One region of the Mesorhizobium sp. L-8-10 genome, then DNA from elsewhere that is predicted to be linked to it. Evidence: riboswitches for the same ligand, from Rfam matches in the RefSeq annotation. Region 1 holds a riboswitch; the other holds the start of a gene.
What was found. Region 1 has a riboswitch for S-adenosylmethionine ahead of metA (homoserine O-acetyltransferase MetA). Riboswitches for the same ligand answer to the same signal wherever they lie in the genome.
Positions count from the first base shown of each region.

Region 2: another riboswitch for S-adenosylmethionine. It lies ahead of JN280_RS35560 (O-succinylhomoserine sulfhydrylase); the one in region 1 lies ahead of metA (homoserine O-acetyltransferase MetA).

Region 1 is NZ_AP023263.1:1,231,295-1,246,183, forward strand. Features, by position in the region: gene JN280_RS05595 (sensor histidine kinase) at 1-2,197, opposite strand, end outside; gene ahcY (adenosylhomocysteinase) at 2,400-3,797, opposite strand; gene JN280_RS05605 (HPr family phosphocarrier protein) at 4,291-4,593, opposite strand; gene JN280_RS05610 (PTS sugar transporter subunit IIA) at 4,590-4,991, opposite strand; gene JN280_RS05615 (HPr kinase/phosphorylase) at 5,155-5,610, opposite strand; gene JN280_RS05620 (sensor histidine kinase) at 5,662-7,443, opposite strand; gene JN280_RS05625 (response regulator transcription factor) at 7,464-8,165, opposite strand; gene JN280_RS05630 (phosphoenolpyruvate carboxykinase) at 8,530-10,140, shown strand; gene JN280_RS05635 (nitroreductase family protein) at 10,230-10,898, shown strand; gene metA (homoserine O-acetyltransferase MetA) at 10,992-11,909, opposite strand; SAM-I-IV-variant riboswitch at 11,954-12,058, opposite strand; gene arfB (alternative ribosome rescue aminoacyl-tRNA hydrolase ArfB) at 12,171-12,608, shown strand; gene lysM (peptidoglycan-binding protein LysM) at 12,704-13,222, shown strand; gene JN280_RS05655 (alpha-ketoglutarate-dependent dioxygenase AlkB) at 13,387-14,007, shown strand; gene coaA (type I pantothenate kinase) at 14,023-14,889, opposite strand, start outside.
Region 2 is NZ_AP023263.1:7,626,945-7,641,833, reverse strand. Features, by position in the region: gene JN280_RS35575 (CDP-alcohol phosphatidyltransferase family protein) at 104-709, shown strand; gene JN280_RS35570 (DUF5681 domain-containing protein) at 1,101-1,535, shown strand; gene JN280_RS35565 (hypothetical protein) at 1,532-1,792, shown strand; gene JN280_RS35560 (O-succinylhomoserine sulfhydrylase) at 1,923-3,119, opposite strand; SAM riboswitch at 3,164-3,240, opposite strand; gene JN280_RS35555 (2'-deoxycytidine 5'-triphosphate deaminase) at 3,537-4,622, shown strand; gene JN280_RS35550 (cytochrome c3 family protein) at 4,850-5,728, opposite strand; gene JN280_RS35545 (dipeptidase) at 5,830-7,005, opposite strand; gene JN280_RS35540 (hypothetical protein) at 7,197-7,805, shown strand; tRNA gene JN280_RS35535 (tRNA-Gly) at 7,841-7,914, opposite strand; gene JN280_RS35530 (DUF6460 domain-containing protein) at 8,041-8,304, shown strand; gene JN280_RS35525 (histone deacetylase family protein) at 8,309-9,211, opposite strand; gene JN280_RS35520 (MATE family efflux transporter) at 9,348-10,685, shown strand; gene JN280_RS35515 (quinone-dependent dihydroorotate dehydrogenase) at 10,862-11,947, opposite strand; gene JN280_RS35510 (DUF952 domain-containing protein) at 11,944-12,303, opposite strand; gene JN280_RS35505 (hypothetical protein) at 12,411-12,827, shown strand; gene JN280_RS35500 (response regulator) at 12,958-13,617, shown strand; gene JN280_RS35495 (PAS domain-containing hybrid sensor histidine kinase/response regulator) at 13,628-14,889, opposite strand, start outside.

The DNA.
Region 1 (14,889 bases):
TGCTCGGCGCACGGGCGGCGTCGAGCCGCAGCGCGATCGAATGCTCGCGCAGCCTTTCGGCGACGAGGTCGGCCGCGGCGAAGATCGTGTGCTCCACACGCACCTCTCCGATGTCGAGCTCCATGATGCCGGCATCGACCGTCGCCAGGTCCAATATGTCGTTGACGATCGTCAGGAGCACCGACGAGGAGGAGGAGATGTGATCGATATATTCGCGCTGGCGCGGCGTCAGCGGGCCGGAGCCCGGACCGTCGCCGGTGCCCGGCAGCGTCAGGAGTTCAGTGAAGCCGATGATGTTGGTCAAAGGCGAGCGCAGTTCGTAGGAGACATGCTGTACGAAATCGTTCTTGAGCTGGTCGGCCTTCTGCAGCGCCTCGTTCTTGTCCTTCAGCGCGCGCTCGACATTGACGCTGTCGGTCACGTCGACAAAGGTCATCATGACCTGGCCGTTGGGCAGGTGGATGACGGCGTATCGCAGCACGGTGCCGTTTCGCAGCTCGGCCTGGCCATGCCCGTCGCGGCGCTCGTCGTCGAAACCGGTCACCGACGCAACAAAGCCGCCCCAGGGGCTGTCGACTGCGAGACGGTCGCATTCGGCCCGGATCGCCGTGATATGAGTGTTGCGCTCCGCCTTTTCCGGGGGAAGCCCCCACAGGCTGGCGAAGGCCGGATTCGACAGGCGGATACGGCCGTCGGGGCCGAACACGGCGACGCCTTCGGCCAGATTGTCGAGCGTCTCACCCTGGACCCGGACCGCGGTGTTGTAGCGGCTTTCGAGGTCGATCTTTTCCGTGAGATTCTCGAACAGCCAGGTCACGCCGCCCTTGGGCTGCGGATTGGCGACGACGCGGATCGTGCGGCCGTCGGGCAAGTGCCACCAATGTTCCTGGGGATCGAGCGAACGATAGGCGCCGAGGACGGTTTCCTTCCAGCGCCGCCATTCGGGCTGCTCGGCGATCCTTCCTTCACTGCGCAGCCTGTCGAGAAGCAGCGCATTGTCAGGCGCGCTTTCCAGGAACGCCTGGTCGAGCCCCCACAGCTTCTGGAAGGCCTGGTTGAAGAAGCGCAGCTTCTCCTGCTGGTCGAAGATCGCCACCGCCGTGTTGAGCTGATCAAGCGTGTCGGCGTGGCTACGCACGGTGCGCTCATATTCCTCACGGATGTTTTCGGCGTCGCTGAGATCGGCGGCGATGCCGGCAGAGCCTTCGCGGCTGGCGAAATCTGTGATCGCGAACATGCGGCGATCCCCATGGATGACCGTCGACACGGTCTGCTCGAACACGGGCCGGACGAGATGCTGGTCCGCGATGTTCGCGCGCGACTGGGTCCCAAGAAGTTCCCGGGACTCGCGAACCGCCATGTCCTGGCCCTCTGCCTCGACCGCCTCCGCATAGGCGCGGTTCACCCATTTCAGGCGGCCGTCCGCGGCGCGCAGCCAGAACGGCATCTTCAGCGCATCGATCAGGCCGAGCAGGACCTCATAGTCGGAGGCGAGGCGCTGGTTCTCGAGCCGCATATGCGCATGCAGGCGCTGCGCTTCCGACAGCGAGACGAAGCGCACGAAGGCGTGGCGGGCGCTCTTGCGTCCCTGGACCTCCAGCGGCGCCCCGGCCTGTGTCTCGATGGTCAGGTCGAACGAGACCGCCTTCTCCCGAAGCCCCATCACAGCGTGTTCGAGCGCGGCGGCGGAGCGGGGCGAAAGCCAGCGGCCGAAGGCGAGGAAGGCCGCGCGATCGTCCGGCGCGCCGCTCTCCGCCGGAAGGGCGCCGAGCAGCTCGGCCTTGCGGTCGTCGCCGGCCCAGACGACGACACGCTGGTCGCGCAGGTTGAGCAGGGCCTCGGTGCGATGCAGCGAAGCATTGAGATCGGCGACACGCCCGCGCAGCTCGGCATTCTCCCGGGCGATGCGGGTGCGCTCGCGGATCAGCCAGAACGCCGAAAGCAATGCCGCCCCAAGCACGCCGGCGAAGACGGAACCCTGAACGATTTCGAATGTACCGACGGGAAATGCGGCGGCGCGCTGCTGGGCGTGGGCGACGAGCGGCACCATCGGGAGAGCGAGGCCGGCCGCAGCCGGAAGCATGTGTCGCGCGGAGCGCAAGAGTTCCGATTCCGGCGCCCTGCCGGCATCGCCGCTCGAATCGTCGTGGCCGCCGGTTACGGCCCTTCCCGCCTGAAGCGGGTCTTCGCCCGGCATGTCTTGTTCCTCTCCGCCGCCTGAATGCAAGACTGCCCTTTTGCGTGGCCCTGTTGTCCCCGGACCCCGGACGAAGGGCATCGCGAATCAGCGCACAATAACCGGTGGGCGAATCGCCGTGAAGAAGGCGGGCGCGCAAAAAAGAAGCCGGGCAGAAAGTCAACTGCCCGGCTTCAATATCTTGTAGGTATCTTGGAAAGAATTAGTACCTGTAGTGCTCCGGCTTGAACGGACCCTGTGTCGTCACGCCGATATAGGCCGCCTGTTCGCCGGAAAGCTCGGTGAGCTTCGCGCCGAGCTTGTCGAGATGGAGGCGCGCCACCTTCTCGTCGAGATGCTTCGGCAGCACATAGACCTGGTTCTCGTACTGGCCCGGCTTCGACCAGAGCTCGATCTGGGCGAGCACCTGGTTGGTGAAGGACGCCGACATGACGAAGCTCGGATGGCCCGTGGCGTTGCCGAGATTGAGCAGGCGGCCTTCCGAAAGCAGGATCATGCGCTTGCCGTCAGGAAAATTGACGAGGTCGACCTGCGGCTTGATGTTGGTCCATTTCAGGTTGCGCAGCGCGGCGACCTGGATCTCGTTGTCGAAGTGGCCGATATTGCCGACGATCACCATGTCCTTCATCTGGCGCATGTGATCGAGGGTGATGACGTCCTTGTTGCCGGTCGTGGTGATCACGATGTCGGCGGTCGGGGCGGCATCTTCGAGGGTGACGACCTCGAAACCGTCCATCGCGGCCTGCAGCGCGCAGATCGGATCGATCTCGGTGACCTTGACGCGCGCGCCGGCGCCCTTGAGCGAGGCGGCAGAGCCCTTGCCGACGTCGCCGTAGCCGCAGACCACGGCGACCTTGCCGGCCATCATGACGTCGGTGGCGCGACGGATGCCGTCGACCAGCGATTCCTTGCAACCATATTTGTTGTCGAACTTCGACTTGGTGACGCTGTCGTTGACGTTGATCGCAGGGAAGGGCAGCAGGCCCTTCTTCTGAAGCTGGTACAGGCGGTTGACGCCCGTCGTCGTCTCCTCGGTCACGCCGCGGATCGCCTGCTTGTTCCTGGCGAAGAAGCCCGGCGTCGCGGCCATGCGCTTCCTGATCTGGGCGAAGAGTATCTCCTCTTCCTCGCTGCCGGGCCTGGACAATACATCCTCGCCGGCTTCGGCGCGCGCGCCGATGAGGATGTACATGGTGGCATCGCCGCCGTCATCGAGGATCATGTTCGACGAGCCGCCGTCGGCCCACTGGAAGATCTTGTCGGTGTATTCCCAATATTCTTCGAGCGATTCGCCCTTGACGGCGAAGACAGGGATGCCGGCTTCGGCGATCGCCGCCGCGGCATGGTCCTGGGTCGAGAAGATATTGCATGACGCCCAGCGGACATCGGCGCCGAGCGCCTTCAGCGTCTCGATGAGCACGGCCGTCTGGATGGTCATATGCAGGGAACCGGAGATACGGGCGCCCTTGAGCGGCTTGGCTTCGCCGAATTCCTCACGGCAAGCCATCAGGCCCGGCATCTCGGTTTCGGCGATCTCGATTTCCTTGCGGCCCCAATCGGCCAGCGAAATGTCTTTGACGACGTAGTCCTTGGCTGCCACGGCAGTTCTCCATGAATGCTCTGTCTCACGTGTCGGGCACCGGCACGACCGGGAACCGTCATGCGTATCCGCCCCCGATGCCCCGCGCGCCAAGGTGCGTTCAAGCGGATCCGGCAGGCGCGAGATGGCGTCTGACTAGCAGATCGCCCCGATTTCGACAATGGGATATAAAGAAATCTTTATTCGTGCATATGTCGCGGAGGTGTGAGCCTCCCGGCGGGCCCTACCAAAGGGCGCGGATGCCTGGGGCATCCAGTGAGGTGGATGCCGCCCAATCCACCCGGCTCAATCGCCGTCGCGTTCTCTGCGGGCGGGCACTCGGCTTACGATGCTACCGCATCGGCTCGAAAATCGCGTTCGATTTTCGGAAAGCGCGATACGGCACTCAATAGTGTCAGAGCGTCCTGCGCATCCAAGTGGACGCGCGGCGCGCCGACAGGCTTGGGCCGCGCAGTCGCGCGCTCCAACGGTCGATTTCATCGACCGTTGGGTATCAGATCTCCTCGCCGAAGCGCGAAGCGATCAGCTCTTCGAGCGCATCCATCGCCTCGTCGGCGTCGGGTCCCGATGCCGTCACCTTGATGGTGCAGCCCGGCGATGCGGCCAGCATCATGAGCCCCATGATCGACGTGCCGCCGACGGAGATGCCGTCCTTCTCCACGTGGATGTCCGACTGGAAGCTGCCGACGAGCTGGACGAACTTGGCCGAGGCGCGCGCATGCAGGCCGCGCTGGTTCACGATCAGGAATTCGCGGGTTATGCCATGGTCCTTGGCCAGCACCTGTTCACCGCTCATTTGCTCGTCAGCAACTGGCTGGCGACATTGATGTATTTGCGGCCGGCCATCTGCGCCTCGTCGAGCGCCTGGGCCATGTTGTCGCCCTTGCGCACACCGGAAAGCTTGATCAGCATGGGCAGGTTCATGCCGGCGATGACCTCGATCCGGCCCGCCTCCATCACGGAGATGGCCAGGTTGGAAGGCGTGCCCCCGAACATGTCGGTGAGAATGATCACGCCGGCGCCGGTATCGGCACGCGCGACCGCGTCGACGATGTCCTGCCGGCGCTGCTCCATGTCGTCGTCGGCGCCGATCGAGACGGTCTCGAAGCTCTCCTGCGGTCCGACGACATGTTCTACGGCGTGGCGGAATTCCTCGGCCAGCTGACCGTGCGTGACCAGCACGAGTCCGATCATTCTGCTTTGGCTCCCGTCAGGCGCCCCTCGCGGGCGCATCTTCTCGTCCGATTACGGCCCTCGCCGCGCGGCAGGAGCGCTATCTTGTCGACGCGCGTTCCGTTGACAAGCCCAAAATTGGTCTTGCTTGAGCCATTTTGCCGCAGAGTGTCACGCATATGCCTCAGCCATCCCCCGACATGGGTGGCTGACGCAACCAGGCCAGGACCACGGCTGCTGATGCGGCAATGTTGCGGGCTTCGAGATCGAGCGCCGGCAGGCTCAGGCCGGCCAAGGCTATCCGCCTGTCTTCCTGGAAACGCGGCGCCGACGGCTTTTCGACAAGCCTGACCACCAGATCGATGACGGCCGCGCCCTCATGCTCCATCCCACGCGGGCCGAGCCCGTGGACTTCGGCAAGGCCGGCGATGCTCCCGGGCGGGCGCGCCACGAGCCGTCCTCGGATCGCCTCGATCAGCACCCGGTCGTCGGCCACCAGCCGCGCGAAACGGCCGGCGCGGGTGGATTCAGCGACAAGGGTGAGCGCCAGCGTCGATTTTCCCGAACCCGAATCACCTTGGACGAGGATGCCGCGGTCGCCCAGCAGAACGGCCGTGGCGTGAATGTTGCCGGCCCTCATCAGCTACCGCGAAGGGCGAAAAGCATCATGCGCCGGGCACATCATCCGCGATCATCCTTCGGCCGGAAGAGTGACGACGAAACGGGCGCCCTTGATGTCGCCCGGCTTTGTGCCTGAGATGTTCTCGGCCGTGAGCGTCCCGCCATGGGCCTCCACGATCTGGCGGCTGATCGACAGGCCGAGTCCCGAATTCTGGCCGAAGGCCTCCCCGGCGGGACGGTCGGTGTAGAAGCGCTCGAAGATGCGGTCGATGTTCTCGGCGCGGATGCCCGGCCCGTTGTCTTCGACGGTGATGACGTTGTGCTTGCCGGCACGCGACAACGAGATCGTGATGAGGCCGTTTTCATCCGGGACGAAGGAACGGGCGTTCTCGATCAGATTCGTAATGACCTGGCCCAGGCGAAGGTCGTGGCCCACCACGAAATAACCCTTCACGCCCTGCGGCAGCCTGGACGCGCGGAACTCGATCTCGACCGCCTTCTTGTGGCGGCTCGCCTCGCGGGAAACATTGACCAGATCGGTGACGAACTTCCTCAGGTCGACCCGGGCGGCGTCCTCGCGCGCCAGCTCGGCGTCGAGCCGGGAAGCGTCGGAAATGTCTGTGATCAGCCGATCGAGGCGGCGCACGTCATGCTGGATGATCTCCATCAGCCGGTTGCGCGAATTCTCGTTCCTGGCGAGCGGCAGCGTCTCGACGGCGCTGCGCAGCGAAGTGAGCGGATTCTTCAGCTCGTGCGACACGTCGGCCGCGAAGCTCTCGATCGCCTCGATCCGCGCATAGAGCGCGTTGGTCATGTCGCGCACGGCGATCGACAGATTGCCGATCTCGTCCTGGCGGTCGGAGAAATCGGGGATCTCCTCGCGGTTCTTGACCCCGCGCCGAACGCGCACGGCCGCGGCGGCCAGGCGCCGCAGCGGGTTGGCGATGGTCGAGGCGAGCAGCAGCGACAGAACCACGTTGACAAGCGCGGCCACGCCGAACACCCGGAGGATCGCCTTGCGTTCGGCCGCCACGATCTTGTCGATGTCGCCGCCCTGCGTGCTGAGCATCAATACGCCGAGAACAGCGCGAAAACGCTGGACGGGGACAGCGACGGAGACGATCTGCTCGCCCTGCTCGCTGATGCGGACGACCGTAGCGGGGCTGCCGGTGAGCGCGTTGAGCACTTCAGGGAAGGCGGCGCCGTTGCCGCCGGGCTGCTCCTTGTAGACGGGCAGGTCTCCGTTGCGGAAGAAGTCGAAGACGAACTTCTGGACGCGCTCGAACAGGTCGGGCTCCTCCTCCTGGATCGGCGGCAGGTCGTAGCGCAGGATCTGGCCGCGCGAATAGAGATGCCGGGAATCGAGGAGCAGGTTGGCGTCTCGGTCGTAGATGCGCGCGCGGGTGCGGGTCGGCGAGATAAGACGGCGCAGTACCGGCGCGACACGCTCGGGATTGATCGGAAAGTCCAGGCTGTCGAGCTGATCGGAGCCCGGCGCCAGGCTTTCGCCGGCCTGGAGCTCCAGCAGCTTCTCGGGATCGATGCTGATCGAATCGGTCTCGACCGTCGCCGAGGCGGCGATGGCGCCGGCGATGATCTCGCCTTGGGTCATCAGGCTTTCGACCCGCGCGTCGATCAGTCCGTCCCGGAACTGGTTGAGATAAAGGATGCCGACGACGAGCACGCCGAGCGCGGCAAGGTTGAGAAAGAGGATGCGCCGGGTGAGACTGGAGAAGATGTGGTGGCCGAGAAAGCGGCGCAGCGGAACCGTCACCCGCGCCAGATGGGCGGGCCGCCGGACGGCCCGCTTCACAGCGATCACCGGTTTCTTGAGCTCTGCATCAACCGCCATCGGCTAGCGTTTCCCGGCCCTCACGCCTCGCGGAAGCGATATCCTACGCCATAGAGGGTTTCGATCATGTCGAAATCGTCGTCGACGGCCTTGAACTTCTTGCGCAGCCTCTTGATGTGGCTGTCGATCGTCCGGTCGTCGACATAAACCTGTTCATCATAGGCCGAATCCATCAGCGCGTCGCGGCTTTTCACCACGCCGGGGCGCTGCGCGAGCGAATGCAGGATCAGGAACTCCGTGACCGTCAGCGTCACCGGCTCGCCCTTCCAGGTGCAGGTGTGCCGCTCCTGGTCCATGACGAGCTGGCCGCGCTCCAGCGAACGGGCCTGCTGGCTCGGCGCCTTGGCGGCGGCGTCGCGGGCGCTGGCGCGGCGCAGCACGGCCTTGACCCGCTCGACGAGCAGGCGCTGTGAGAACGGCTTGCGGATGAAGTCGTCGGCGCCCATCTTGAGGCCGAAGAGCTCGTCGATCTCGTCGTCCTTCGAGGTCAGGAAGATAACGGGAAGATCGGTCTTCTGGCGCAGCCGGCGCAAGAGCTCCATGCCGTCCATACGCGGCATCTTGATGTCGAGGATCGCGAGATTCGGCGGCCGTGCGGTAAGCCCCTCGAGGGCGGAGGCCCCGTCGGTGAAGGTCTCGACGCGGTACCCTTCCGATTCGAGCGCGATCGAAACAGACGTCAGGATGTTACGATCGTCGTCGACAAGCGCGATTGTTGCCATGTCAAGCGGCTCCCTCATAAGCGGGTGTCCCTTCCATCGTGAGGAAGGGGCTATTGGCGTACAAATTAGGTACAAAATGTGGCATAGGCCCTCGGCTTCCAGGCGGCAAGTGCTTCCGCCAAGGACCTGGCCACAATTCGACCGCCTATTGAGACGACCGACTGCGCCCATTCCTTGGGCAGGCCGCCGAGATTTTCTACAGATATAAACGGTTTAAACGATTTTGAATATTTTAAATCGATTAATGATTTGAAATCACTGACCTTTTCTGTTTCTCACCATTTTTGTGCCCCCTTCTGGAGGCTATTTTCCGAGGTCCGGCAACCGCCCGGACAGGTCCAGCGTTATAGGCTTGGGAGCGAGTATGAACGAGATCGGCAAACGCAATCCCGCCTGCGGGATCGACAAGGCGGGAATCGGCAATCCGGGTACCGTGCACTACAATCTGGGTGCCGCCGAACTCTATGAGGAAGCGTTGCGCCGCGGCGAGGCGCGGGTCACGGCGCAGGGCGCGCTCGTCGCCTACACGGGCCAGCACACCGGCCGTTCCCCCAAGGACAAGTTCGTGCTGCGCGACGCCGGGACCGACCCGCATGTCTGGTGGGACAACAACAAGCCGATCGAGCAGGAGCAATTCGACACGCTGCTCGCCGACTTCCTGGCGCATGCCCAGGGCAAGGATCTTTTCGTGCAGGATCTGGTCGGCGGCGCCGATACGGCCCACCGCCTGCCCACGCGCGTGATCACCGAATTCGCCTGGCACTCGCTGTTCATCCGCAACCTGCTGATCCGGCCGAAAGCCGAGGAGCTGGCCGGCTTCGTGCCTGACATGACGATCATCGACCTGCCGTCCTTCCGCGCCGACACGGCGCGCCACGGCACGCGCACCGAGACCGTGATCGCCGTGGACCTGACCCGCATGATCGTGCTGATCGGCGGCACCGCCTATGCCGGCGAGATGAAGAAGTCGGTGTTCACCGCGCTCAACTACATGCTCCCGGCGCGGGGCGTGATGCCGATGCACTGCTCGGCCAATGTCGACGACGATGGCCGCTCGGCCGTGTTCTTCGGTCTGTCCGGAACCGGCAAGACGACCTTGTCGGCCGATCCGTCGCGCACCCTGATCGGCGACGACGAGCACGGCTGGGGGCCGGACGGCATCTTCAATTTCGAGGGCGGCTGCTACGCCAAGACGATCCGCCTGTCGGCCGAGGCCGAACCTGAGATCCATGCCACGACGCAGCGTTTCGGAACGGTGCTCGAGAATGTCGTTCTCGACGACGCGCGTCAGCCCGATTTCGACGACGGGAGCCTGACCGAGAACACGCGTTGCGCCTATCCGCTGGATTTCATCCCCAATGCCAGCGCTACGGGCCGGGCGGGTCATCCGAAGAACGTCATCATGCTGACCGCAGACGCTTTCGGCGTCATGCCGCCGATCGCAAAGCTGACGCCGGCGCAGGCCATGTACCACTTCCTTTCGGGCTACACGGCCAAGGTCGCCGGCACCGAACGTGGCGTGACCGAACCTGAAGCGACCTTCTCGACCTGCTTCGGCGCACCCTTCATGCCGCGCCATCCGTCCGAATACGGCAATCTCCTGCGCCAGCTCATCGCCGAGCACGGCGTCGACTGCTGGCTCGTCAATACCGGCTGGACCGGCGGCGCCTACGGCACTGGCAGGCGCATGCCGATCAAGGCGACGCGGGCTTTGCTTGCAGCCGCACTCGACGGCTCCCTCAAGGGCGCTGAATTCAGGACCGATCCCAATTTCGGATTCGCCGTGCCGGTCGCCGTGCCCGGCGTCGATCCGGCGATCCTCGACCCGCGCTCGACCTGGGCCGACAAGGCCGCCTACGACAACCAGGCCCGTCGCCTGGTCGGCATGTTCGTCGACAATTTCGGCAAGTTCGAAGCCCATGTCGACGCCAGCGTGCTGGGTGCCGCGCCGCGCGTCCTGGAGGCAGCGGAGTAGGTCGCCATATAATCGTTCTTCGAAAGGCCCGGCACGTCCGGGCCTTTTCTTTTTCGCCGGAATGGCGCATCCGGACCGTGGAGGATGCCATGAAACACAACAGACAAGTGCCGCTCTCCTTTCGGGAGCTCCCGACGGACGAGATGAACGAGCGGGCGCTCGAATTCCGCGAGCTGATGACGCGGCGGCGCACCGTTCGCGACTTTTCCGACCGGCCGGTGCCGCGTGCCCTGATCGAACAATGCGTCATGACGGCGGCCACGGCACCATCCGGCGCCAACCAGCAGCCCTGGACCTTCGTGTGTATTGCGGACCCGGCCACCAAGCACGAAATCAGGCTGGCCGCCGAAGAGGAGGAGCGAACCTTCTATGCCGGCCGGGCCTCCACGGAATGGCTGGAGGCGCTGGCGCCGATCGGCACCGACGCCAACAAGCCCTTTCTCGAAACGGCGCCCTGGCTGATCGCAATCTTCGCGCAGCGCTACGGCGTCGGCCCGGGCGGCAAACGCACGAAGCACTATTACGTGCCGGAATCGGTCGGCATCGCGACGGGCCTGCTGATCGCCAGCCTGCACAATGCCGGCCTGGCGACACTGACCCACACTCCGTCGCCCATGGGTTTCCTCAACGCCATCTGCGGCCGGCCGGAAAGCGAGAAAGCGTTGATCCTGCTCGTCGCCGGCTACCCGGCCGAAGATGCTCAGGTTCCCGACATCGCACGCAAGCGGGCCGACGAAGTCATCGTCTGGCGGGAATAGCAGCCACCGACCAAGCGGCTCGGTCAACCCGCCGGGCCGCATGCCAGCCCGGTTCTGCCCGGTAAACTGATCGGCTCCCCCGGCTCAAGGCTCCTATTCTCCGATCCGGGAGATGTCGAAAGGCGTCGTCTGATAAAGTTGGTTGATCCAGTTTCCGAAAAGCAGGTGGGCCTGGCTGCGCCAGCGATTCTCCGGACGCCGGTCCGGATCGTCCTTCGGGAAATAATTCCGCGGCAGCGCGATCGGCTTGTTCGCGGCGCGATCCCGGAAATATTCGTCGCCGAGCGAGCCGGAATCATACTCGATATGGTTGAACATATGGAGCGACCGGTGGACCGGATCATCCAGCAGGCACAGGCCCGCCTCGTCCGATTCCATCAGCACGTCCATGCCGCTGTCCTGCGGGATGTCCTCGCGGCGGACTTCGGTCCAGCGCGAGACGGGGATCGAGAAATCGTCGGAGAACCCTCTGAGATAGGGGGAGGCCGGTGCGAGGTTGCGGTGACGATAGACGCCGAACGCCTTCTCGGGCAGCTGGTATTTGGGCATGCCATGGAAATGGTGGACCGCGGCCTGCGCACCCCAGCAGATGTTGAAGGTGCTGTGGACATTGGTCTGCGTCCAGTCGAAGACGCGACGCAGCTCATCCCAGTAGGTCACCTGCTCGAACGGCATTGTCTCCACCGGGGCGCCGGTCGTGATGAAGCCATCGAACTTCTCCGAACGGACCGCTTCCCAGTCGCGGTAGAACGATATCATGTGTTCGCTCGGCGTATTGCGCGCGACGTGATTGGTCATCTTCACCAGCGTCAGCTCCACCTGGAGCGGCGTCGCGCCCAGCAGCCTGGCGATCTGCGTCTCGGTCTTGATCTTGTTGGGCATCAGGTTGAGCAGGGCTATGTGCAGCGGCCTTATGTCCTGGCGGATCGCATCCGCCTCGCGCATCACCATCACGCCTTCCGCTTCCAGTGTGGCGCGGGCGGGAAGATCGTTAGGTATCTTTATCGGCATTTGCCTGCTGTCCTTCAGTTGCGGCGAGTAGGACAGACGCTGTGGCGTGACCCGTTGGTTGCCGGTTCGGCCACATCCTCCCTGGGGAGCGCCACCTTGCCCGGGGAGCAGGTTGGCGTTGGGCGTCGGCCCAACTCTTGATGTGGCGACACATCTAGCGGGCGCCGCGCGAAATTTCAATGGACCTGCCGCGCTGCCGCAGGGGCCGCCCGCGCATGGCGGCCCTTTCCTTTTTCGGTGGGTCGCGGCATCACTTGCAGCATGAACTTCGACGACAAGATCATCATCGCCGCGGATGCCGTGATTCACCCGGCCGATCTCACCGAGACCTTCATCCGTTCCTCCGGACCGGGCGGACAGAACGTCAACAAGGTAGCGACCGCCGTGCAGTTGCGCTTCGACGCCCGCAATGCGGCAGGGCTTTCGGACAGGGTGCGCGAGCGAACGATCAGGCTTGCCGGCCAGCGCGCCACCAAGGAAGGCATCGTCGTTATCGAGGCGGGGCGCTTCCGCACGCAGGAGCAGAACCGGGCGGACGCCAGGGCGCGGCTGACCGCGCTCGTCGCCAGGGCGGCCGAGCCGCCGCCTCCGCCGCGCAAGAAGACCAAGCCGTCCAAGGGCGCCGTCGAGCGCCGGCTGAAATCCAAGGCCGGGCGGTCGACAGTCAAGAAGCTGCGCGGCCGCGTCGACGGGGAATGACGGCTCGCCGCGGCCGGCAGATTTCCTGCCTTCCAATTTGCGGGGGCGGATGCAACAGTCGGGCGCGATTTCATGCGGCAAGAGGAGAACCTGCCATGGGCATGTTTGATTTCGTGAAGAATGTCGGCAAGAAGCTCGGCTTCGGCGGTGACGACGAGGCGCCGAAGCCGGAAGAGCTGAAGCAGGAACTCGATTCCTACAAGCTTGGCACGGACAAGGTGGAAGTCGAGGTCCAGGGCGACAAGGCGATCCTCAAGGGTGTCGTCTCCGACCAGTCCGTCTTCGAGAAGGCGGTCATCGCCGTCGGCAATACGCTGGGCATCACCAAGGTCGAGGCCGGCGAACTCAAGGTTGTCGCGCCGGATTCCGGGCTGAAACTCGACGCCAATGCGGACATGACGGCCCTGGTCAAGGCGGCCACGCCGGCAAAACAGCCGGTCTTCTACACGGTCAAGAAGGGCGACAATTTGTGGAAGATCGCCGAACACCACTACGGCAAGGGCAAGGGCGCCAAGAACAACATCATCTTCGAGGCCAACAAGCCGATGCTGACGCATCCGGACAAGATCTATCCGGGGCAGGTGCTGCGCATCCCGGATCTCGCCGAAGCCTGAAACGGGTGGCGGCCGTCTCACAAAGCCTGCAGCACGGCGGCCTCGGGCCGCCGTTTCTGATTGACCCGAGAGTAATGCGAGCGGCCGATGAAATCGGCGCGCGACTACGCGCCGCGCCTGGATGTGTCGACATCCAGGCCTATTGGCATAGCGGGAGCGACACCATGCAGGTTCTGCCGAAGGGCGTCAGGCACATGCCGGATTTCCTCGACCGCGAGGCGCAGGAGGCGCTCGTCGCCGAAATACGCGACGTCGTCCAGAATGCTCCTCTCTATACGCCGGTGATGCCGCGCACCGGCAAGCCGATGAGCGTGCGCATGACCAATTGCGGCACGCTCGGCTGGGTGACGGATCAGGATCGCGGCTATCGCTACCAGGCCACGCATCCGATGACCGGCCAACCCTGGCCGCCGATCCCCGATCGCCTGCTGCGGATCTGGGAAGCGGTTTCCGGCTATCCGCACCCACCCGAGGCATGCCTCGTCAATTTCTACAGCGAGGATGCGAAAATGGGCCTGCACCAGGACCGCGACGAAGCGGAATTTGCCGCTCCCGTGGTCTCGATCTCGCTCGGCGACACTTGCCTGTTCCGTGTCGGGCAGACACGGCGCGACGGCCGCACAATATCCTTCCAGTTGAAGAGCGGCGATCTCGTCGTGCTCGGCGGCGAAGGACGGCTGGCCTTCCACGGCGTAGACCGCATCTACCCGTCGACCTCGACCCTGCTCAAGAATGGCGGGCGCATCAACCTCACGCTTAGGCGCGTGACTCTGTCCGGACGATGATCGTGCAGCCCGGCGTCAGAGCTTCCTGAGAGCGACCTCCTCGACGAGGTGATCGACGCCTTTCCTCAGGATGAGGTCGGCGCGCGGGCGCGTCGGCTGAATGTTCTCCCGCAGGTTCTTCAGGTTGATGTTGCTCCACAGCCCTTCGGCGATTGCGCGGGCGGCGTCTTCCGAAAGCTGCGAATAGCGATGGAAGAAGGATTGAGGATTACGGAAGGCCGTCTCTCGCAGCCGCATGAAGCGGGCGATGTACCAATTGTGGATCAACTCCTCCTCGGCGTCGATATAGATCGAAAAGTCGAAGAAATCGGAGACAAAAGGTACGAACTTGCCGTCCCTCGGCAGTTCGCGCGGCTGCAGCACGTTCAGGCCCTCGAAGATGAGGATATCCGGCCGATCGATGGTGACGAATTCGCCCGGCATGACGTCATAGGTGAGGTGCGAATAGATCGGCGCCCGTACGTTTGGCTGGCCGGACTTGATGGCCGACAGGAAACGCAGCAGCGCGCCGACATCGTAAGAATCGGGGAAACCTTTGCGCTCCATGAGGTTTTCGCGGCGCAGCACCTCATTCGGATAGAGGAAGCCGTCCGTGGTGACGAGATCGACCTTCGGACTCGACGGCCAGCGGGCCAGAAGCTCCTTCAGCACGCGCGCCGTGGTCGACTTGCCGACTGCCACCGACCCGGCCATGCCGATGATGAAGGGTGTCTTCACCACATTGTCGGCATTGAAGAAGAGCTTGCGGCGATGGAACAGAAGCTGGCTGGACTCCACGTGGTAGGACAGCAGGCGCGACATCGAGAGGTAGATCCTGCGGACCTCGTCGAGGTCGATCGGATCATAGAGAGAGCTCAGCCTGCGAACTTCGTCGGCGGTAAG
Region 2 (14,889 bases), 2.1 Mb from region 1:
GCACCAATTCCACCGGTGTGCCCGCCGCTCCAGAACTTAATTCAAGGATCGAGCCGCCAGGAAACGGCTCCGATTTCCGGGCCGGTACGACAGCGGAGGAAGCATGCTCGACGGATGGGCGCGGCGAAAACTCGACCCCATGCTGGACGTCGTTGCCGGCCGATTGGCCGATGCCGGCGTCTCGGCCAATGCGATCACCGTCGTCGCCTGCCTCGTCGGTCTCGCCGCGGCGGCGGCGATCGCGTCCGGCCTGTTTGTGTCGGGGCTTCTCCTGCTGCTCCTCAGCCGCCTCGGCGACGGGCTCGACGGCGCCGTGGCGAAGAGGCGCGGCAAGACCGATCTCGGAGGCTATCTCGACATCGTGCTCGACTTCGTCTTCTACGGCGCCGTGCCGCTCGGCTTCGCCCTGGCCGACCCCGCGGCCAACGCGCTCGCCGCGTCCGGCCTCCTCTTTTCCTTCTATGTCAACGGCTCGAGTTTTCTTGCCTATGCGGTGATGGCCGAGAAGCGCAAGATGACGAGCGAGGCCCGGGGGCCGAAGTCGCTGTTTTTCACGACAGGCCTCGCCGAGGCGACGGAGACCATCCTGGTCTTCGCCCTGTGCTGCCTGTTCCCGTCCTGGTTCGCATGGTTTGCCTGGGCCTTTGCGGCATTGACCCTCTACACCGCGCTGTCCCGCATCGTGCTCGCGGTGAAAACTTTCCGCTGACCGGCCGCGTTCTGTTGGCAAGCCGGCGCTCACTGCAGCAGATTTCGTGATGATCTGATATGAGAGGTCGTCGGCGATGCTCGATCACTTCTTAATGACCCCTCTGTAATTCAATTGACATTGGGACTGTGATCCCGGATTTTCTGACGCACATTTTCACTCTGCAGCTGTTGCGCCCGCCCGATCCCCTCGTGGCGGGTTTGCTTTATGCGCTCGCCCACGAGCCCGCTTATTCCGACGAATAGTCCGTTGATAGCGGTGCCAAATCTGACGCCTGCGGCGCTGCAGGTGAAAACAGGCCCGTCCTGTAAAAACCCAGTTGTTTACAGGATCAGCCCGTCACAAGCCCGGTCGCACCGGGCTCTTTTTTTGCCCACGAAGGAGGTCCGCAATGGCAGGTGAAGGAAGCAGGAGAACGCAGTTTCAGCCGGGCCAGTCCGGTAACCCGAAGGGACGGCCGCCCGGTTCACGCTCCAGGAAGCTGGCTGTCCTCGACAATCTCGGCGAGCAGTCGGCCGAGGCAATTCTGGTCGCGACGATCGACGGTGCCAAATGCGGCGACACATCAGCCGCCCGAGCCATCCTCGATCGTGTCTGGCCGGCCCGCAAGGGCGCCCGGGTGGCGTTCGACCTGCCCGAAATGGCCAGGGCCGGCGATCTCGCTGCCGCGATATCGGGCGTGAACAGGCAGGTTGCCGCCGGTGTGTTGTCACTGGAGGAGGGGGCTTTGGTCGTCGGCCTGCTCGACGCCCAGCGCAAGGCGCTCGAAACGGGAGAACTGGTCGCGCGTATCGCGGCGCTCGAGGAAAGGATCGGCTTGAAATGAGTGCCGCCATCACATCGCGTCTCGCCGCGCTCGAGGCGGCGAGACCGCCTGCATCCATGGAACGCCGGGTTGTGACGGTCGTCTCGGGCGAGGGGCAGGAAGCCGCCGTCAGGAAACTGCTCCGCAGCCACGGCCTGGACCCGAAGGCCGGCAACCTGCTCATCATTCGCCGCTGCATCGTGTCGGCGCCGGCAGAGGAGCCTTATCGGGAGCCGCCCTATCTGCTCGGCTTCGGCGAGCAGCCCGACGGGCTTTGATGCGAACGATCGCAGTGATTTCAGTCGAAGACGCTGCCTGCCCGCCGCCCGGCAACGTTCCGGCGGCGAGCACTATTCCTGCTGTTGGAGCGGGGGCGAGGACGTTGGAGCTTCGTCCCTGATGCTGCCCCTATGGTTGCGCCGCGGCGAGCGCGCCGTCGATATCGGCGATGAGGTCGCCGGCATCCTCCAGCCCCACCGAGATGCGCAGCGTGCCCGGCCCGATGCCGAGTTCGGCGCGCGCTTCGTCGGAGAGGTTCTTGTGCGTCGTGGTCGCGGGATGCGTCACCAGGCTCTTGGCGTCGCCGAGATTGTTGGAGATCCGCACGATGTCGAGCGCATTCTGGAAGGCGAAGGCCGATTTCTTGCCGCCCTTCAGCTCGAAGCAGATCAGCGTCGAGCCGCCGCTCATCTGGCGCCGGATCACGTCGGCCTGCGGATGGTCCGCCCTGCCCGGATAGATGACGCGAGCCACGGCAGGGTGGCCGGCGAGATGGTCGGCGATCGTGCCGGCGCTCTCCGTCTGCTGGCGCACGCGCAGCGGCAGCGTCTCCAGCCCTTTCAGCAGGGTCCAGGCGTTGAACGGCGACAGGCTCGGGCCCGTGTGCCGGAAATAGTCGTGCAGGTTCTCGTCGATCCACTTCTTGTCCGACAGGATGACGCCGCCGAGACACCGGCCCTGGCCGTCTATGTGCTTGGTGGCGGAATAGACGACGATATGGGCACCGAGCTCCAGCGGCTTCTGCTGCAGCGGCGTGGCGAAGACGTTGTCGACGATGAGCTTGGCGCCGATCTGGTTGGCGAGCCTGGCCACGGCGGCGATGTCGATCACCTCCAGCGTCGGGTTGGTCGGGCTTTCCAGGAAGAACAGCCTGGTGTTCGGCCGGACCGCCTTTTCCCATTCCTCGGGCCTGGTGCCGTCGACGAGCGTGGTCTCGATGCCGTATCGCGGCATCAAAGTCTCGACCACCCAGCGGCACGAGCCGAAAAGCGCGCGCGCCGCCACCACATGGTCGCCGGCCCTGGCGCTGCACAGAAGCGCGGCAGACACGGCCGCCATGCCTGAAGACATCGCCCTCGCATCTTCGGCGCCTTCGAGCGCGCACATGCGCTTCTCGAACATGTCGACAGTCGGATTGGCGTAGCGGGAATAGATGAAGCCTGGTTCTTCGCCCTTGAAGCGCGCCTCGGCCGCCTCGGAGCTGTCATAGACGAAACCCTGGGTCAGATAGATCGCTTCCGATGTCTCGCCGAAGGCCGAACGGGTCGTTCCTCCATGGACAAGTGCCGTCTGAGGCTTCCAGTTGCGCTTTCCTTGCGATGCCATCGACCTATCTCCAGACACAAAAAAACCGGCCGCGAAAGTCGCAACCGGTCCACACCGCGGCCCTTTAGCGACTTGTTTAACGTGGCTGCAAGCCGACCGGCAAATCACCACGGGATAAGGCTCCTTTAGACCTTGCGCGTTCTTGCGTCAATCGCGCCGGTGATTAAAGGTCCATGACCCCTTGTGCCAGGCATGTTGGCGCGGACGTCATGCGGGGCGGATTGGCCGCTATGGCGATTGAGGTCGCCAGCATCCAGGTGATTGGGTAATTGCCAACGGTCGACCTTGTCGACCGTTGGAGCGCGCGACCGCGCGCCGCGCCCGTTGGCGCGAAAGCCAAGCGGCCCGGAGGGGCCGCGCCGGCGATTGAGGCCGCCTGAATACGCCAGTATTCAGGCCTTGGTATAGGAGTTCGTCTTGCGTCAGTCTGGCATTCTTCCCGATCACGAGATCGCCGCTCTGTTCGAGGCCGGCGCGCTTGCTTCCCGCCGTCCGCTCGATCATGACCAGATCCAGCCCGCCAGTCTCGACCTGCGCCTGGGCGAGAAGGCGTATCGTGCGCGCGCGAGTTTTCTCCCTGGCCCCGGCCACAAGGTCACGGACAAGCTGGACAGGCTGAAGCTTCACGAAATCGACCTGACAGCAGGTGCGGTTCTGGAGACAGGCTGCGTCTATATCGTGCCGCTGCTCGAAACGCTGGCGCTGCCAGCCGATGTCGCGGCGTCCACCAATCCCAAGAGCTCCACCGGCCGGCTCGACATCTTCACCCGCGTGATGACCGATCACGGCCAGGAATTCGACAAGATGCCCGCGGGTTATGCCGGGCCGCTGTTCATCGAGGTCAGCCCGCGCACCTTTCCGATCGTGGTCCGCACCGGCTCACGCCTGTCGCAGGTCAGGTTCCGCAAGGGCAAGGCCCAACTCACCGAAGCCGAACTCGGCGCTCTCCATCAAGACGAAACCCTGGTCGCGTCGGAACAGCCCAACATCTCCGGCGGCGGCATCGCGCTGTCGATCGACCTGACCGGGGGCGCCGATGGTCTGGTTGGCTATCGAGGCAAGCATCACACCGGCCTGATCGACGTCGACAAGCGGGCCGCCCAGGACGTGCTCAACTTCTGGGAGCCGCTCTATGATCGTGGCGCCGGCGAACTGGTGCTCGACCCGGACGAATTCTACATCCTTGTCTCGCGTGAGGCCGTGCACGTGCCGCCGCTCTACGCTGCCGAGATGACGCCTTTCGATCCGCTGGTCGGCGAGTTCCGCGTCCACTATGCCGGCTTCTTCGATCCCGGCTTCGGCCATTCCGCCGCCGGCGGCACCGGCAGCCGGGCCGTGCTCGAGGTGCGCAGCCACGAGGTGCCCTTCATCCTCGAGCACGGCCAGATCGTCGGCCGCCTCGTCTACGAACATATGCTGGCGCGGCCCAAGGCGCTCTACGGCGCCGACCTCGCCTCCAACTACCAGGCCCAGGGCCTGAAGCTGTCGAAGCACTTCCGGTAGTTCCCGCGCATCGGGGCGCCGCGCCCGGCACGCCATCCCGGCCGAGACACCTCACGCATCCCCCGCGCCTTCGTCATCCTCGGGCTCGACCCGAGGATCTATGCCGTGACCTCGCCGCCGTGCTCGACCGCCCGGCAAAGCCGGAGCAGCCCCTCATTCAGGACTATGTGCAGTGACACCGCGAAGGCACATTGCCATCGCGCCGGCGCATCGCCTCAATCTGCATGTCACCCCATGCAATGATCGATCGGCCCGGTCTTGCGGCCGGCCGCTTTCTCCTCCCGGTGGCATTCGCCGCAGAAGGCGTGGAACATCCTGTCGACCCGCATCGGTTCCGAGATCGTGAGCCGCTTGTGGCACGTGATGCAGTTCTCCTTGCCGCTTCCGTCGACGAAATTGTGATGGCAGGTCGTGCAGGCGATGCTGCCGTGGTCGCCATGCGAGAAACCGGCATGATCGACGGGAGATGCGCGCAGGCCGGCGAGGCGGGTTTGCGCAAGCGGCCCGGCTGCGAGCGCCGCCGCGGCGCCGGTCCCCAAACCGAGTGTCACGATCAGCGCGGGCAGATGCCGTTCGGCGGGATTGCCGGCTACGAGCAGCATGGCCACGCCGCACGCCACGAGCGAGACGATTGTGAATGTGCTTCCCGCCACGAGCGCCACATGCGCCCCCGCGGCCGCGCAGGCGACAAGGCCGGCGATGCGGTGGAGACCCAGTGTCGCCGGCGGGCCGACACGCAGCCGCAGGCTTCGCGATCGCCGTACCGCCAGCGTCATCGACAGGGCGATCGCCGCGCCAAGCCCGAGCGCGATCTCGACGGGCATGGCCGCCGAGAGCCATCGCCAGATTTCGGGCTCCTGCGCGACCACCGACAGGATGTGCGCGAAAAGTGCCGCGATCGCCAGTCGGCCCAGCGGCGCGTGCCATGTGGGTCTTCGGGGAGCGGGCGGAATGGCGACGGCCGCAGCAGCCAGCAGCAGCGCGGCGACACCCGGGATGCGGACGAGCCACCAGGCAGCATCGGTCGGCTGCATGACCAGCAAGAGGACGGCCGCCGCAACCGAGGCAAGACCCGCCCGGGAACCGTATCGAACAAACCGCTGCATGTTGCGGAAGCTATCGGGATGAGGCTGCCCGCATCATGCCCGATGCCGGAGTGTCAGTCGACCTCCGCCTTATGACGGCCGATCGATGTGACGTCCGTCGCTCAATCCGGCAGGTTCTCCAGCAGGAAGCGGATCTGGTTGCCGCCCATTGCCTTGCCGATCTCCTCGTCGGTGAAGCCTTGCGCAATCATCGCGTCGGTCACCTGCACCAGCCCGGTCGCGTCGAAGGGCGTCGCGACCGCGCCGTCGAAGTCCGAGCCGAGCGCCAGATGGTCGATGCCGATGACGTCGGCGGTGTGGCGCTGAGCCTTGGCGATGGCCGCGGCATCCGTTCCGCAGATCGCCGTCTCCCAGAAACCGATGCCCACCAGCCCGCCATTCTTCGCGACGGCGCGCAACTGGTCGTCGCTCAGGTTGCGGCGGTTGTCGCATGTGCCCTTCACGCCGGTGTGGGAGACCACGATCGGTCGTGTGGCCAGCGCGAGCACGTCGTCGATCTGCACCGGCGAGGCATGGGCGATGTCGACGATCATCTTCTTTTCTTCCATGCGCCGGATCATGTCGCGGCCCTTCTCGGTCAGCCCGCCCTTTTCCATGCCATGGGCAGACCCGCCCATTTCCGTGTCGAAGAAATGCGCGGCCGACATCATGCGGTAGCCGGCGTCGAACATGACATCAACATTGGCCGGATCGCCTTCGAGCACATGGGCGCCCTCGATGGCGAGCAGGCCGGCGACGATGTTGGGTTCCGCCTTGCGCCGCTCAAGGAAGCGTACGAGGTCGTCCCGGCTCTTGATCAGCACGAATTTGTTGTCGGAGCGCGCCGCCATGTCGTGCAGCCGGGCGGCCTGGTAGAGCGCGCGTTCCTTGAGGCTGAACCAGGTGCGCGGCGGCCAGCGCTGGCCGAGCGCGAGCAGCGTTATGTCGTCGCTATCGTCGTCGTTCTCCTCGATGTTGAGATTGTGAGGCGACTTGGTCACCACCGAGAAGACCTGTAGCGCGACGTTGCCTTCCGAAAGCCTCGGAATGTCGACCTGGCCGCGTGTGCCGCGTTCCGTCAGGTCGCGTCCCCACAGCAGGGGATCGGCATGCAGGTCGGCCACCTCGATCGTGCCGTGCAGGGCCCTGGCCTTGTCGGAGGCGGCATAGGGTGGCGGGTGCAGGACGCCGTTCATCGCCGCTTCGACCTGTGCCGGCAGCACGAAGAAGAAGAAGCCGAGCCCGGCCACCACCAGCAAGGCGAGCGCCCAGGCGAGAATACGGATACCGCGTTTCATAAATCTCCCCGCACCAGCGACGATTCGCCTGGGGATCATCGCCGAAACGCTTGAGCGCGGATAGCGGGAACGTATGGAACCGCCTGTGCCTGCCGCTTTCGGGGGTCGGTGGACAACGTACCCCAAGGCTGTCGTTCGTCGCAGAGGCGACTTATGGTAGCTGAAGAGGATGGAGGGATGAGATGGTCCAGTTGCTGGCGGCCCAGGCTGCTGTGAATGCTCTAGCAAATGCCACGACCAATGCCTTCATCGGCCAGATCGCGGGTCATGCATTCACCGACCATATGTCCAAGCAGGCTGCCTTCGCAGCCGCGACAGGCCAGAACACGACGAAAGGCTATTTCGAGGCGGTAAACAAGCGGACGATTCATAGCGTAGCCGAGTTCAAGGACCTGAGCGACAAGTACAAGGGAAAGGTCCACGCCCAATACAAGGGCAAGAAGCCGAGCCAGCTCGGGAAGCATGTGGTCAACAAGTCGTTCACGAAAACCGACTCGATGACGACGAACGACATGGCGAAGCTGATCATCACATGTATCGGCAACGCGAATGCGGAATACCGGGACGGCGGTGTCGCCGGCCGCTTCCTGCACTTTACCGATGTGCAGACGGTGCTGTTTCCGGATTTCGTCGCGCGGTCGATCGACCGGCATGGCACCAAGTCCGGCGGCGGCGGCATCGGCACTGCGGGCCTGCAATGGGCGGTATTGGTGATCACCGCGCAGGGCGCGAACTCGGTGGTCGTCAGCGCCTATCCGTCGGACGACAACTACCGGCTCGGGCGCGCGCTGCTGGTCTGAACGATCCGTGGCTGAAATGACGTATCAGCAACTGCTGGAGCGGGTAGCGGGAATCGAACCCGCGCGTTCAGCTTGGGAAGCTGACAAGCTACCATTACATCATACCCGCGCGGGCATCTGCCTAGCATGAGGCCAGGATATCGGCAATGCAAAAAGCTGGAGCCGGAACCGCGCCTTGATGCCGGCATGGCGAACGCGTATCTCGGGGCGCGGGAACAGGATGCGGAGATTTGGCATGTCGGCATTGACGCGGTTTCTCGGCGACACGCCGGGCAGGGTGCTGCTGAAGCTGGTTGTCGTCTCCTTCATTGTCGGCCTCGTCATGAGCGCCTTCGGCTGGTCGCCGATGGACGTGGTCTACGGCATCCGCGATTTCTTCCTGCGCATCTGGAACATGGGTTTCGCGGCGCTGGATACGTTCATCGGCTACTTCCTGCTCGGCGCGGCCGTGGTCGTGCCGGCCTTCCTGATCCTGCGGCTGATGAGCTATCGGCGCTGACCCGTCACACAAAGTCCGCCGCCACCTCGAACATGGTGGCGTGGCGCTCCGCCACGGCCGCGGCGTCGTTCGAATAGCCGCCGCCCAGCACGCCGCAGACCGGGATGCCGCGCTCGCGGAAATGCGCGATGACCATATGGTCGCGGGCGCGCAGGCCGGTATCCGTCAGCGCCATCCGGCCGAGCCGGTCGGCGTGATGCGGGTCGACGCCGGCATTGTAGAAGACGAGATCCGGCCTCGATCGCCGTTCCAGCGCCGGCAGCGCGTCGCGCAGTGTCGCGAGATAGGCTTCGTCGCCGGTTCCGTCTGATAGGCCGATGTCGAGGTCGGACGCGATCTTGCGGGCGGGGTAGTTGCGTTCGCCATGCATGGAGAAGGTGAGGACACGTGGTTCGCCGGCGAAGATGTCGGCTGTGCCGTCGCCTTGATGGACGTCGAGGTCGACGACGAGGATGTTTTCGGCCGCGCCCTCTGCCAGCAGAAGCGACGCCGCCACGCCGACATCGTTGAAGGTACAGAAGCCTGCGCCCTGGCTGCGTCGCGCGTGATGGCTGCCGCCGGCCGTGTTGCAGGCGATGCCGTGCTCCAGTGCCAGCCGGGCGGCGAGCACGGTGCCGGCGGAGGCCAGTTGGGCGCGCAGCGACACCCGATCGCCCACGGGAAATCCGATCTCGCGCTCGATGGGTGAGGGCACTGCGCAGGCGAGGACCTGGTCCACATAGAGGCACTCATGCGCCAGCCCCAGCCAGGAATGCGGTGCAGGCGCTGGCACATGAAGCGCGCCGTCTTCGGCGAGGCCGCGCAAGCGCAGGGCATCCATCAACAGCCGATACTTGCCCATCGGAAATCGATGCCCGGCAGGGAACTTCGCGTCATAGTCGGGATGGTGGACGATCGGCAGCTTCATTGCCGCCAATCTATCTCACCTGCCGCGCGCCACAATCGGCTTCGGGAGGTCCGCACCTGATATCTTCGGGTTTGAAGTTCGGCGCCGGCGATGCCATCAATGCGCCTCCATGCCTGCAACCCTCGCGGAGCACCCCTTGGCGCATTCTTCCTCAGACACGGCGCTCCGCAATTTCGCGGTGACCAACCGCATGGTGCTGGCGATCGCCGTGCCGATGACGCTCGCCTATCTCACCACGCCGCTGATCGGTGTCGTCGGCACCGCCGTCGTCGGCCAGTTCGGCGATGCCGCGCTGATCGGCGGCCTGGCGGCCGGCGCCATCGTCTTCGACGTGGTCTTCGCAACCTTCAACTTCCTGCGCTCCGGCACGACGGGGCTGGTCGCCCAGTCCTTCGGGCGGGGCGACCGGATCGAGGAGCAGGCCGTCTTCTGGCGCGCACTGGCCGTAGCCGCATTCTCGGGCCTGCTGCTCCTGCTGCTGGCGCCGGCCTTCGTCTCGGCTGGAACGGCCTTCCTGGGCGCGGAAGCGGACGTCAATTCGGCTCTCGAGACCTATGTCTTGATCCGCTTCATCGGCGCGCCCTTCGCCCTGGCGAACTATGTCGTGCTCGGCTACGTGCTCGGCCGCGGCGAAGCGGCGTTCGGTCTGTTCCTGCAGGTCGTGCTCAACGGCACCAATATCATCCTGTCGCTCTATCTCGGCCTTCATCTGGGGTGGCGGATCGAAGGGGTGGCCTGGGCCGCGGTGGCGGGAGAACTCGCCGCGCTCGTCTTCGGCATGGCGCTCCTGGCCGTGCGCTTCCGGAAGGCCGGTTTCCCGCCGCTCGGACGCATCGCGCATCTCGGGGCGTTCGGGCAGATGATGTCGCTCAACCGCGACATCATGATCCGCTCCTTCGTCCTGCTTGGAGCCTTTGCGCTGTTCGCGCGGCAGGGCGCGCAATTCGGCACGCTCACGCTCGCTGCCAACGCGGTGCTGATGAACTTCTTCCTGGTCGCAGGATATTTCCTCGATGGTTTTGCCACGGCGGCCGAGCAACTTGCCGGCCGCGCCATCGGCGCCCGCGACCGCACGGCCTTTTCAGCCGCCGTCAGGCTGTCGGCGGTCTGGGGGTTCGGGCTCGCCCTGGCGACGACTGCGACCATGCTCCTGTTCGGCAAGGAACTCGTCGCGCTGGTCACCACCGCGCCCGATGTGCGCGCCGCCGCCGGCATCTATCTGCCCTGGGCCGCCTTCACAGCGGTGAGCGGCGTGCTCGCCTTCGAGATGGACGGCGTCTTCATCGGCGCCACCTGGTCGCGGGATATGCGCAACATGATGCTTTTGTCCTTCGCCGTCTTCCTGGCGGCGCTGCTGACGCTGGGCGCTGCCTTCGGCAATCACGGCCTGTGGGGCGCTCTCCACCTGTTCCTGCTGGTGCGCGGCGCGAGCCTGCTCGCCGTGCTGCCGCGCCGCGCCCGGTCGACGTTTTGAGGAGGTGCGTTTCCATCGGCCGATATGATCGACCGATGGAGCGCGCGGCTGCGTGGCCTACGCCCGTCAGAGCGCCGCGCGTCCATTTTGGACGCGCTAAGGACGCCCTGCCACTATTGAGTGCCGCATCGTGCTTTCCGAAAATCGAGTACGATTTTCGGGCCGATGCGCTAGTGTCAATCGAACGGCCGCGCCGCCCAATGGTCGAGTCTCGAGTCGCGGATCGAGCGGATGTTCGACAGGCCCTCTCTCTCGGCGAAGTCGGTCATGCCGCGCACGATCCGCGAAGGCAGCGACGGTCCGGCATAGACCATGCAGGAATAGAGCTGCACAAGGTCTGCCCCGGCGCGGATCTTCTCCAGCGCCGTGTCGGCGGAACTGACGCCGCCGACCCCGATGATGGCTCGGTCCGGGCCGAGCAGCCGGCGCATCTTGGCGAGCACGATCGTCGAGCGCTCGAACAGCGGCGCGCCGGATAGGCCTCCAGCCTCGCCGGCGAAGGCACGGCTCTTGAGGGGAGGGCGCGCGATCGTGGTGTTGGAGATGATCACCCCCTCGACATTCTTCTGCGTCACCTCGGCGGCGACATCGTCGAGATCGGCCTCGTGCAGGTCAGGGGCGATCTTGAGGAAGACCGGCACGGACTGGGCACCGGCCGCTTCGCGTGCAGCCATGACCCGTGCCAACAGTTCGGCCAGGCTCTCGCGCGCCTGCAGGTTGCGCAGGCCGGGCGTGTTGGGAGAGGAGATGTTCACGGTGAGGTAGCCGGCGACGCCGGCGAAGCGGCGGACCCCTGCCTCGTAGTCGCCAACGCGGTCGGTGCTGTCCTTGTTGGCGCCGATGTTGACGCCGACGATGCCCCTGCGGCCGGATCGCGCCCGGAGGCGGGCCAGGGCGCGCTCATGGCCCTCATTGTTGAAGCCCAGCCGGTTGATGATCGCATTGTCCGCTGTCAGCCGGAAGATGCGCGGGCGCGGATTGCCCTGTTGCGGCAGCGGCGTCACGGTGCCCACTTCGGCAAAGCCGAAACCAAGGCCGAGCAGAGCATCCGGCACCTCGGCGTTCTTGTCGTAGCCCGCCGCCATGCCGAGCGGATTCGGGAAATCGAGGCCGCAGACCGTCGTTCTGAGCCGCTCGGAGGAGGTCACGCGGCCGCAGAGCGGCAGGCCGCTCTTCAGCGCAGCAATCGACATGCCGTGCGCCGTCTCCGGGTCGAAAGCGAACAGCGCCTGCCGCCCGATCCACTCGAAGGGTCCGATCATCCCCCGAAATCCGGGAATTGATCCGGGAAGGCGTGCGCTCCGGAAGGGCCGACGGGCAGCGGCTTCACCCAGCGCACGGCCGAAAGCGCGAGCGGCGCATAAAGATGCGGGAACAAGGCGCCGCCGCGCGAGACCTCATATCTGAGCGCGTCGCCCAGCCTGGCCGCATCGACGGCCACCAGCAGCAGTCCGTGTTGGCCGGCGAAGTGTTTCGCCGCCGTCTCCCTGGCTTGCTCGGCCGTCGAGAAATGGATGTAGCCGTCGGTCAGGTCGATCGACGCGCCGTTGAACACGCCGGCCTTCTCGGCTTCGCGCCAGAGCCCCTCAGGGCAGATCTTGTAGATGGTCGCATGCATGGCCGGGCTATAGTCCGAAAGGGGCCGCAGGGAAAGGTGGCCCCGCCGGCGCTTCGCATTTTGGACGTAAAGAAGGAGCACACTCGGTCGTGCCCATGGAGGACATCATGCGACGCGTTCTGTTCCTGGTTCCCGCCTTCGTCGGATTGGCCGTCCCCTCCGTGACCGCAGAGGAGCCGGGCCGCTACACGCTTGAGAAATCCGCGACGGGTTATGTGCGCATGGACACGCGCACGGGCGAGATGTCGATCTGCGAGGAGCGGGCCGGCCAACTGGTATGCAAGCTGGCCGCCGACGAGCGCGCCGCCTTCCAGGACGAGATCGACCGGATGGAGGAGAAACTCGGCGCCCTCGAGCAGCGCCTCGCCGCGGTGGAGCAGAATCCGATCCTCAGCCCGCAGAACCTCCTGCCGACCGACGAGCAGTTCGAAAAGTCGCTGGGCTACATGGAGCGCTTTTTCCGCAGGTTCATGGACATCGTGAGGGACATGGACAAGGGCGCCGACGACCAGCAGAAGACCTGATCGCAGCACAGCCGCCCGCCTGCACGTCTCCGAAGCGGTGCATTGCCGTCTTGAAATGCTCCGGGATCGCCGCATAATCGCGAGAATCCCGGCGAAGCAGAATGAGAGCGGGAGACGACGGGAGGGATCGGTGCCATCAGGCTACAAGTTCGTGATCGCGGACGATCACCCGCTTTTCCGTGGCGCGCTGAAGCAGGCGCTTTCGGTGATGGCCGAGACAACCGATATCATCGAGGCCGGCGATTTCGACGGCACCAAGGCTGTGCTCGGCCAGAACGGCGATGTCGATCTTGTCCTGCTCGACCTGTCCATGCCCGGCGTCAGCGGCCTGTCGGGGCTCATCTCGTTGCGCGGCATCCATTCGGATGTGCCCATCGTCGTCGTCTCCGCGCGGGACGACCCCGAAACGATCCGGCGGGCGCTCGAGCTCGGCGCATCCGGCTTCATCTCGAAGTCGGCCAGCATGGAGGACATCCGCAGCGCCGTCTCTGCGGTGCTCGACGGCGGCGTCACCGCACCGCCCGGCCTCGATCTCGGCGTCGAGCGCGATCCAGAGATCTCGGACCTGATCCGTCGGCTGCAGATGCTCACGCCTCAGCAGACTCGCGTGCTCGGCATGCTCGCCGAAGGCCTGCTCAACAAGCAGATCGCCTACGAGCTGAGCGTGTCGGAAGCGACCGTCAAGGCGCATGTCTCCGCGATCCTGCAGAAGCTTGGCGTCGACAGCCGCACCCAGGCGGTCATCCTGCTCTCGAAGATCGGCACCGATCCGCTGCCGGCCAACGGCTGAGCCAGACATATCACTCGGCGGCGGCCGAGGCCATGCGCCGCGCGCGCGTGACGGCGGCCCGCAGCGCGGCAGGCTTGACCGGCTTGTTGAGCACGGAGACGTCGAGCGCCTCGGCCGCGCTGCGCACTTCGTTGGAGCGATCGGCCGTGATCAGCACGGCGGGCAGGCCCGGGCCGTGGACCAGCCGCAAATTGCGGATGGCATCGAGGCCGGTTTCGCCGTCGAGGTGGTAGTCGGCGAGCACGATGTCGGGGCGCGCCACCCGGTCGAGCGACTGCGAGCCTGCAAGGGTCCTGACCGAGCAGCCCCAGCCTTCGAGCAGGAGCCGCATGCCCTCCAGAATGCGTGGATCGTTGTCGATGCAGAGCACGGACAGGCCGTCGAGCGCGACCGAAGCATGGATGGCGGGCCGCGCGTCGTTCGCGGCCTGGCGCTCCTCTGCTACCGTTGTCGGCAGGATCACGGAGAAGCGTGTTCCCTTGCCGCGACCGGAATCGATCTGGATCTCGAGGCGAAGCACACGGGCGATGCGGTCGACGATCGACAGGCCGAGGCCGAGTCCCTGCGCTTCCCGCGCTCCTTCATCGAGGCGCATGAACTCACGGAACACGATGTTCAGCTTGTCGGCGGGAATGCCGATGCCGGTGTCGAAGACCTGGATCTCGGCAAGTTCGCCGCGCCGCCTTACGCCGACCAGGATCCTGCCCGACCGCGTATATTTGATGGCGTTGGAGACGAGGTTCTGGATCAGGCGCCGCAACAGGTTGCGATCCGTCCGGACGGCGAGCGAGGACGGCACGATGACCAGTTCGAGCTTCTTCTCGGCTGCCAGCGGCTGGAAATCCGTTCCGATCTGGCGGAGCAGGCCGTCGAGCCTGAACACGCTTTCCGACGGCTTCATCGCGCCTGCGTCGAGGCGGGATATGTCGAGCACCGCGCCGAGGATGGTTTCGACCGAATCCAGGGAGGATTCGATATTTGCGGCGGCACCGCCGACCGCGCCGTCGGACTGCTCGATCAGCGAGGAGCAATAGAGCCGCGCGGCGTTCAGCGGCTGCAGGATGTCGTGGCCGACAGCCGCCAGGAAGCGCGTCTTGCCGAGATTGGCCTCCTCGGCAAGCATCTGCGCCTGGGCCAGTTCCTCGTTCACGCGGGTCAGTTCGGCGGTGCGGTTGCGCACCCGCTGTTCCAGCGTCTCGTTGATGCGCTTCAACGCGAGGTCGGCCTGCACGCTGGCGGTGATGTCGGCATAGGTCGCCACGATGCCGCCGT